DNA from 2 places in the Bacillus sp. EB106-04-04-XG123 genome. Region 2 is predicted to be linked to the other one. Evidence: predicted binding sites of a transcription regulator. Region 2 holds the regulator's gene; the other holds the start of a gene.
The links. Region 2 encodes NrdR, which represses ribonucleotide reductase genes. Its sites were predicted from a motif close to AACACNATATATNGTGTT; they were not measured.
Positions count from the first base shown of each region.

Region 1: nrdI (class Ib ribonucleoside-diphosphate reductase assembly flavoprotein NrdI) is a predicted target of NrdR. The motif match lies at 1,966-1,983, and genes of this name have one in related genera.

Region 1 is NZ_JBYTDZ010000001.1:158,312-161,726, forward strand. Features, by position in the region: gene nrdE (class 1b ribonucleoside-diphosphate reductase subunit alpha) at 1-1,570, opposite strand, end outside; gene nrdI (class Ib ribonucleoside-diphosphate reductase assembly flavoprotein NrdI) at 1,530-1,922, opposite strand; gene AC3WTB_RS00855 (hypothetical protein) at 2,188-2,400, opposite strand; gene AC3WTB_RS00860 (YmzC family protein) at 2,480-2,800, opposite strand; gene hfq (RNA chaperone Hfq) at 2,960-3,181, opposite strand; gene miaA (tRNA (adenosine(37)-N6)-dimethylallyltransferase MiaA) at 3,207-3,415, opposite strand, start outside.
Region 2 is NZ_JBYTDZ010000005.1:178,115-181,529, reverse strand. Features, by position in the region: gene dnaI (primosomal protein DnaI) at 1-312, opposite strand, end outside; gene dnaB (replicative helicase loading/DNA remodeling protein DnaB) at 329-1,753, opposite strand; gene nrdR (transcriptional regulator NrdR) at 1,855-2,313, opposite strand; gene AC3WTB_RS15865 (hypothetical protein) at 2,318-2,704, opposite strand; gene speD (adenosylmethionine decarboxylase) at 2,888-3,268, opposite strand.

The DNA.
Region 1 (3,415 bases), on a different contig from region 2:
TTGCATAGCCAGAGCCTTCATAACGATGGAATGTTTCTCCTTTTTCTTTCGCAAGCTCACTTGAGCGTTTAATTGAATAATAGTTCACCATCATAAAGAACGTATTGGCGAAATCTCTTGCTTCTTCACTTTCATAGGCAATTTGGTTTTGAGCTAAATACCCATGAAGGTTCATCGCACCAAGTCCGATTGACTTCATCGCTTTGTTCGCTTTTCGAACAGCCGGTGCATTGCGAATGTCTGTTGTTTCAGACACAAGCGTTAGTGAGTCTGTTGCAAGCTTAACCGTTTTTTCGATCGATTTGTTTTTCATGACATTCATGATATTTAATGAACCAAGGTTGCAAGAAATATCAAGACCGATTTCATCTTCTTGATCATAGTCCGTGTAAGAAGAAACCTCTGACGCCTGAAGCACTTCTGAGCAAAGGTTTGAGAATTTCACTCGTGAAATATGGTTCAAAGCATGCTCTCTGTTTACATTATCTTGGAACATGATATATGGATAGCCTGATTCTGAGCGTAGAACAGCCAATTTTTCAAGAAGCTTTCTCGGATTGACTTTTTCTTTTTTAACTTTCGGGTTTTCTACAAGCTCGTCATACATTTCTTCCATGTCCATCTCATCAAGATGCTGTCCATATTCTTTATAGACTGTGTGCGGATAGAAAGTGTAAGCTGTTTTATCTTCTCTAGCAAGCTCGATAAATTTATCCGGAATGACGACTCCAATGGACAGAGTCTTCACGCGAACATCTTCATCTGCAGAGATTTTTTTCGTATCTAAGAAATCATTGATATCTCTGTGGAAAATATTCAGGTAGGCACTGCCTGATCCTTGTCTTTGCCCCATTTGATCTGCATATCTGAATGCATTATCAAGAAGCTTCATCACGCCGACGACACCTTTTGTCGCATTTTCTACATCTTTGATTGCTTCGCCTTTTGCACGAAGTTTTGACAGGTTCAAACTGACGCCGCCGCCTAGTTTTGACAGCTGCATGGAAATATCAATCGCTCTTGAAATATCGTTTAGTGAGTCATTTACTTCAAGCAAGAAGCAGCTCACAAGCTCACCGCGTCTTTTACGTCCAGCGTTCAAGAAGGTTGGTGTACTTGGCTGGTACTCTTGATTGATCATCAATTCTACAAACTCAAGTGCTTTTTCTTTATCCCCACCCGCAAAGAAAAGTGCTACAACTGAAATGCGGTCTTCATAGCGTTCAAGGATTTTCTTTTTATCATTTGTTTTCAGTGCATAGTCATTGTAAAACTTAAATGCACTCATAAATGATGGGAATCTAAATTTTTTGGCATATGCAGCTTCAAAGACTTCTTTAATATCTGCCATGCTGTATTGTCTTAAAAATTCTTCCTCATAGTAGTCGTTTTCTATTAAGTAATCAATCTTCTCTTCTAGATTGTGAAAAAAGACCGTGTTTTGATTAATGTAATCTACGAAATAACTATGTACAGCTTCTTTGTCCTTATCGAACTGAAACTTTCCTTCTTTTTGAATCATAATTTCGTTATTTAATTGTATCCACTTTGGAACCTGATTTTGTGACAATTCTTTCTACCTCCTGTGTAAACAATTCAACATCCCTTTTTGTTCCGCTTAGTTCAAAGGTGTGCAAAATAGGAACTTGATATTGTTTAGAAATCGTATCGGCGCTTTTTGCAAAATTATCTCCCCACACTTTGTTGCCACTCACCGCAACACCTAGTAAAAGGTGAGCATTTTTTTCTAAAAAAGACTGAGTGGTACTAGGGACTTGTCCAAATCCTGTCGTAAAGGTGACGAGAATAAACGGCGTATCCAAAAACTCTTCTCCAGTCAATTTTCGTTTGTCTGTAAAAGGGGTCTTGTCCAAAAAGCGTTGAACATTTCCTGTTTTTGAATCAAATACGATTTGAATCAATTCCATCACGACCTAGTTTTTAGTATTGTTGATCATTTCGCTATTCACTATATATAGTATACTATGTTTTTTCAAAACACAACATATAGATGTTCAAAACGAAAAAAATCAACCAACCCGGCCGAACCTTCATAGCCGAACTCGTACGTTCAAATAAATAGAGCAGAACAGGATCTAAAAATAGACTGCTCTACTCCCTATTCAACTGAAACCGAAATCTATCATAACACGAAAAAAAATCGCTTAGTAGACTAGACTTTTTGTTTTATTTTTTGTAGGCATCGCACTGTAAATCTTCTGACACTTCTGTAATTTCCACTTCAACACCTAATTCTTTTAGCACCGCTTCAAGCGCAGAGACGATTGAAGCTTCTCTCACTAATTCTTTCCCATTTACAGAAACACTTGTTCCATATTCGAAACAGGAATCGTCTTCACAAGTTTGTTCCCAATGATTAATTTTAATTTTATGTGTCATGAACTCATCCTTTTCTGTCTAGATGTCTGATGCATGATTATAGTGTAGCGGCTTCACATTCATTTGTAAATTTACGTGCTTACTCTTCATCATCAAGACCATCATCATATTCTTCGTCATCCCATTCATCTATGTATTTCGTTGTAACGAGAGTCAGTTCTCCCTCTTTTTCATCAAATCGGTACACATGTACTTGATCATCTTTCACAACAGCAAAGTGATTATTTTTTAGTGCAGCAGATGATGGTAAAACTCCATCTGCATTTTCATGAGAATGGTTATTCCAACTTTCTTGTCTCGTTTCAATGTTTGAGATAGCACACGATCCAAACAAGACTACAATTCCAATCAAAAGGAGGATCACTCTAATCCTTCTTAATTCAAGCTCTGCATTTTCCATATGAATCCCCTCACCCTTCTAATATCCAATAAGGAATTATACGGAAAATTGGCAGAAAAGTTTCATTGCATACAAAATAGCCCCTCTGCACTGACAAAAAACGTAGCGGGTTCGGCCGGTTTATTCGCAGAGGCATGGGGCTATTCAATACAACCTATCCTATTCTAATTCCAGATTTACATTCTTTTGAGGTGCAAATGTAGAAATGGCGTGTTTATAAATAAGCTGCTGCTTTCCTTCTGTTTCAAGCAGCACCGTGAAATTGTCAAATCCCTTCACTTGACCGCGAAGCTGAAAGCCATTCAGTAAGAATACTGTGACAAATGTATTGTCTTTGCGGATCTGATTCAAAAACTGCTCCTGAATATTAATCGGTTTCATGTTTCGTCCTCCTTGATTCTGATAACTACAGTTTCGCTTTAAGTCCAAGCTTTCCTGCTATATATGCGAAAATTTCCTCTTTTTTGTCTGAAAAGTGGCAAGGCGGTGTCATATCAAACCAAGTGACCGCCATTTTATTACGGAACCACGTGAACTGACGCTTCGCATATCTACGGGAATTTTGCTTTAATTGCTGGATGGCTTCATCAAGTGAGCAGTCACCTTGAAAATAGG
Region 2 (3,415 bases):
CTTGACTGGACAAGGGGAATATTCAATATCAATACTCTGACCTTTGATTACAAGCTTCGGGTGATACCCATCTAAAATGGCATTGACGTTTTCGTCATCTAAGCAGTAAGAGCAACCCTTCGACTGCTGCACATATTCAAAGAGCCGGTTCAAGCTGCGATTGATCATGTCTTCATGTATTTCTTCTTGATGCTTCTGTAAAAAGGCCTTCACATCTTCATCAGATAACACACTTTCTTTAATCTGATTGTATCTCACGCGAAAATCTACTCGTCCTTTTAGCTGTTCAAATGAACGACCGATCGGTTTCATCCCATCTCACCTCACCTTAATGTGCATTGTACTTTTTCATATTTTTAAACTGATCTAACAGTTTTTCTTTTTCTCGTTCGAGGTCTTCTGTAGACAGATTGTCCGTTTGCTCTTTTGCCGGCTGTTCTTTCGTTTCGGTTTCTTTCATCCAGTCAGGCAGTTTCTCTTCCCTGACGACTTTTCCTGAACCGTATGTGCTGCGCTGCTTTTTCTGCTGCGCCCACTCTGTCATTTGTCTGTTCTCTTCTTTGGCAATTTTCATGGCCGCGGCAACGGTTTTGATTTTCTTTCTTACCCAATGAGCGGCGATTTTTTGCATGTATGTTTTCGACAGCTTCATATCTGTTTTGAGTAAGGTATAGTAGATGAGAACATTCATGACACCTGGCTCTAGCTGCTGCTCGAGCATGATATCTTCGACAATTCTTAAGTCGGCATATGTTGGCTCAATGCCATCTGCCATGTCTTTTAGCAGCTCTCTAGGCGAAATATGATCCAGCTTTTCAATCAATTTTGCATCTGGAGTATCCGCTGCCGGCGTCTTTGAAGCATCTTGCCGCAAGTGTCTTGGCTGTTTTTGATCAATCAGCTTTGGCTGTTCGCCTCTGTATTCAATTTGGTACCAGTCTCTTGCTGCTTTTCTCAGCTCTTCTGTTGAGATCATTTGATCCGAACCGCATGCACCTGCTACAATATTTTGCATTTGAAGCGGGGTGATGCCGTATACAACGGCTAACTTCTTAATTGTTTCTTTTACCTGCTTTGTCAAAGCCTTTCTTGGAATCATCATGTCAGACATACCCGCTAACAATAGATCGAAATCAAAGGATTCGTCTGAGAGCGGTGCCGGCTGACTCGATCCAACGGTCACATATTCATAGCCTTGATCAAGCGATGACGCCTGATGAATCTCTTCTGTCATCTTGCGTTCGCCTGGCTGCAACACGTGAAAGACTTCTTCAAACGACCGTGAAATGTTCTTTGCTTCTGCAGGAACACCTGGATAAGAGAAATAATCACGAAGCTGCATATATTTTGCTTTCTCTACACGATGGTACAGCAGGACATTCAGCATACCATCTTGGAAAAATTCATCCGGTCTTAGCGGCGGTACAAGCTCATATGTAAACAGTCTGCCTTCTTCCGTTTCCTGTTCATATGTGCGGAGTAAGCCGATTGCTTCAAGCTTTAAACGTTCCTCAAAAATATCATTTAAATTCGTCTGCAGCATGACCATGAGCTGCCGGTGAGGTGCAGGTTTTCCCCACATACGATTTTGTTCCAGCTCTCCCCACAGCGTCATGTATAAGCTGAAAGCGGACATGCCAATAAGCGGCTGATATAAAAGAGTGATGAGCTGTCTATCGATGTCACCGAGCAATGAAGCGCTTTTGACGACATACGGATCGACGGCTAGCACTTCCTTCCAATGCTCTGTCATATGCTGATCCTCCCCATGAATTGCGATTGTTTCCATTGTACACTCTTTTTGCGTTTTACGCTTTACGCAGGAAAAAGAGCATGAAGAATCTCCAGCTCTTTTTAGCGTTCTTTCTTTAATAGATCTTTTAATTCATCAATAAAGACATTGATGTCTTTAAACTGCCGGTAAACCGAGGCAAACCTAACGTAAGACACTTCATCAATTTTCGCCAGCTCGTCCATCACCATTTCACCTACAAGCTCGCTTTTCACTTCTGACATGCCTTGATTGCGCAGTTCTTTTTCGATATTAAAGCAGACATCCTCCAGCTGCTTTAAAGCGACAGGACGCTTTTCACACGCTTTGATAAGTCCTCTCAGCATTTTTTCGCGGCTGAATTCTTCTCGAATTCCTTCTTTTTTCACCACAATCAGCGGTAATTCTTCTAATTTTTCAAACGTCGTAAAGCGATATTGGCAGCTTTCGCACTCTCTTCTACGACGGATGGATTTCCCTTCATCTACTGGTCTTGAATCAAGCACCCTTGTGCCAAGGTGCTGACATGTGGGACATTTCATATCATCAGCTCCGATCTATTCTTGGAAGTTGTTTGTCTAGTTCATCATAAAGGGACAGAACGGTCTTCTGACTATAGCCGAAATCTGTTGGCAGGGCCGTTTCTGTTGTCACATTAAAATCGACAGCTGTTTCAAAAGGACGAATTGAAATGACAGTCGCCACGAGAAAGGCTTTTTTCGGCAATCGTATGTTTGCGCTGATTTCACCTCGTTCTGCTGAAACAGATGTCACTTGATAGGAATCGTTTCGGGAAAGAATGGCTTCCACCGCTTGAAAAACTTGTGCATTCGTCGATTTGTAGTAATGGCTTTTCAGTTCTGACACTGGATGCTCGTCAGATGTTTCTGTATGGTTTGACATGAACCGTTTAAAATTTTGTCTTAAAATCATACACGTATCCCCTTTGCCATAATGCCTCTTTCTTTATTTTATAAAAAAAACCTTTGTTTTCCTAGAACAAAAGTATAGACAAGCTGGGGAATGTTGGATTTTTTCTCAAATAAATATAAAAAGGAGCATAACACAAAGGCATTTAATGCTTTTGGCCAGCTCCCATTGCAATCTTTTTTATGTTTACAGTGCTTTGGCTTGTGCCTGTTTTACTTGTACAGGTCCCATGCCTCGAGGAATTTCGATGTTTTCTCTTGTTTCAGCACCTAATTCATCTCCGATATGATCTGCTGCAATATTCGGATCTAGGTCGCCGCAAGTATAAACATCTATGCTCGCATAACCATGTTCAGGAAAGCTGTGAATTGTCAGATGAGATTCAGAAATAATGACAACTCCACTTACTCCTTGAGGTGCAAATTTGTGAAAAGCAACCTCTCTTACCTCAGCTCCTGATTTCAAAGCTGCATTTACAAACGTTTTTTCAATAAAATCCATGTCGTTCAGTTTATCACAGTCGCATCCCCATAGCTCGGAGATAACGTGACGTCCGATTGTTTCCATCATGGACCCCCCTTTAAACAAGAATGAAAGAGTGAAGTTCTAAGCAGCCGGACCGGACATATACCACGGGGGAAAGTTAGTCCTAAGAGGTCCTAACCCTTTAAGTATACCCGAATGAGTCTGCGAACAAGAAGTTCACGAAAAATA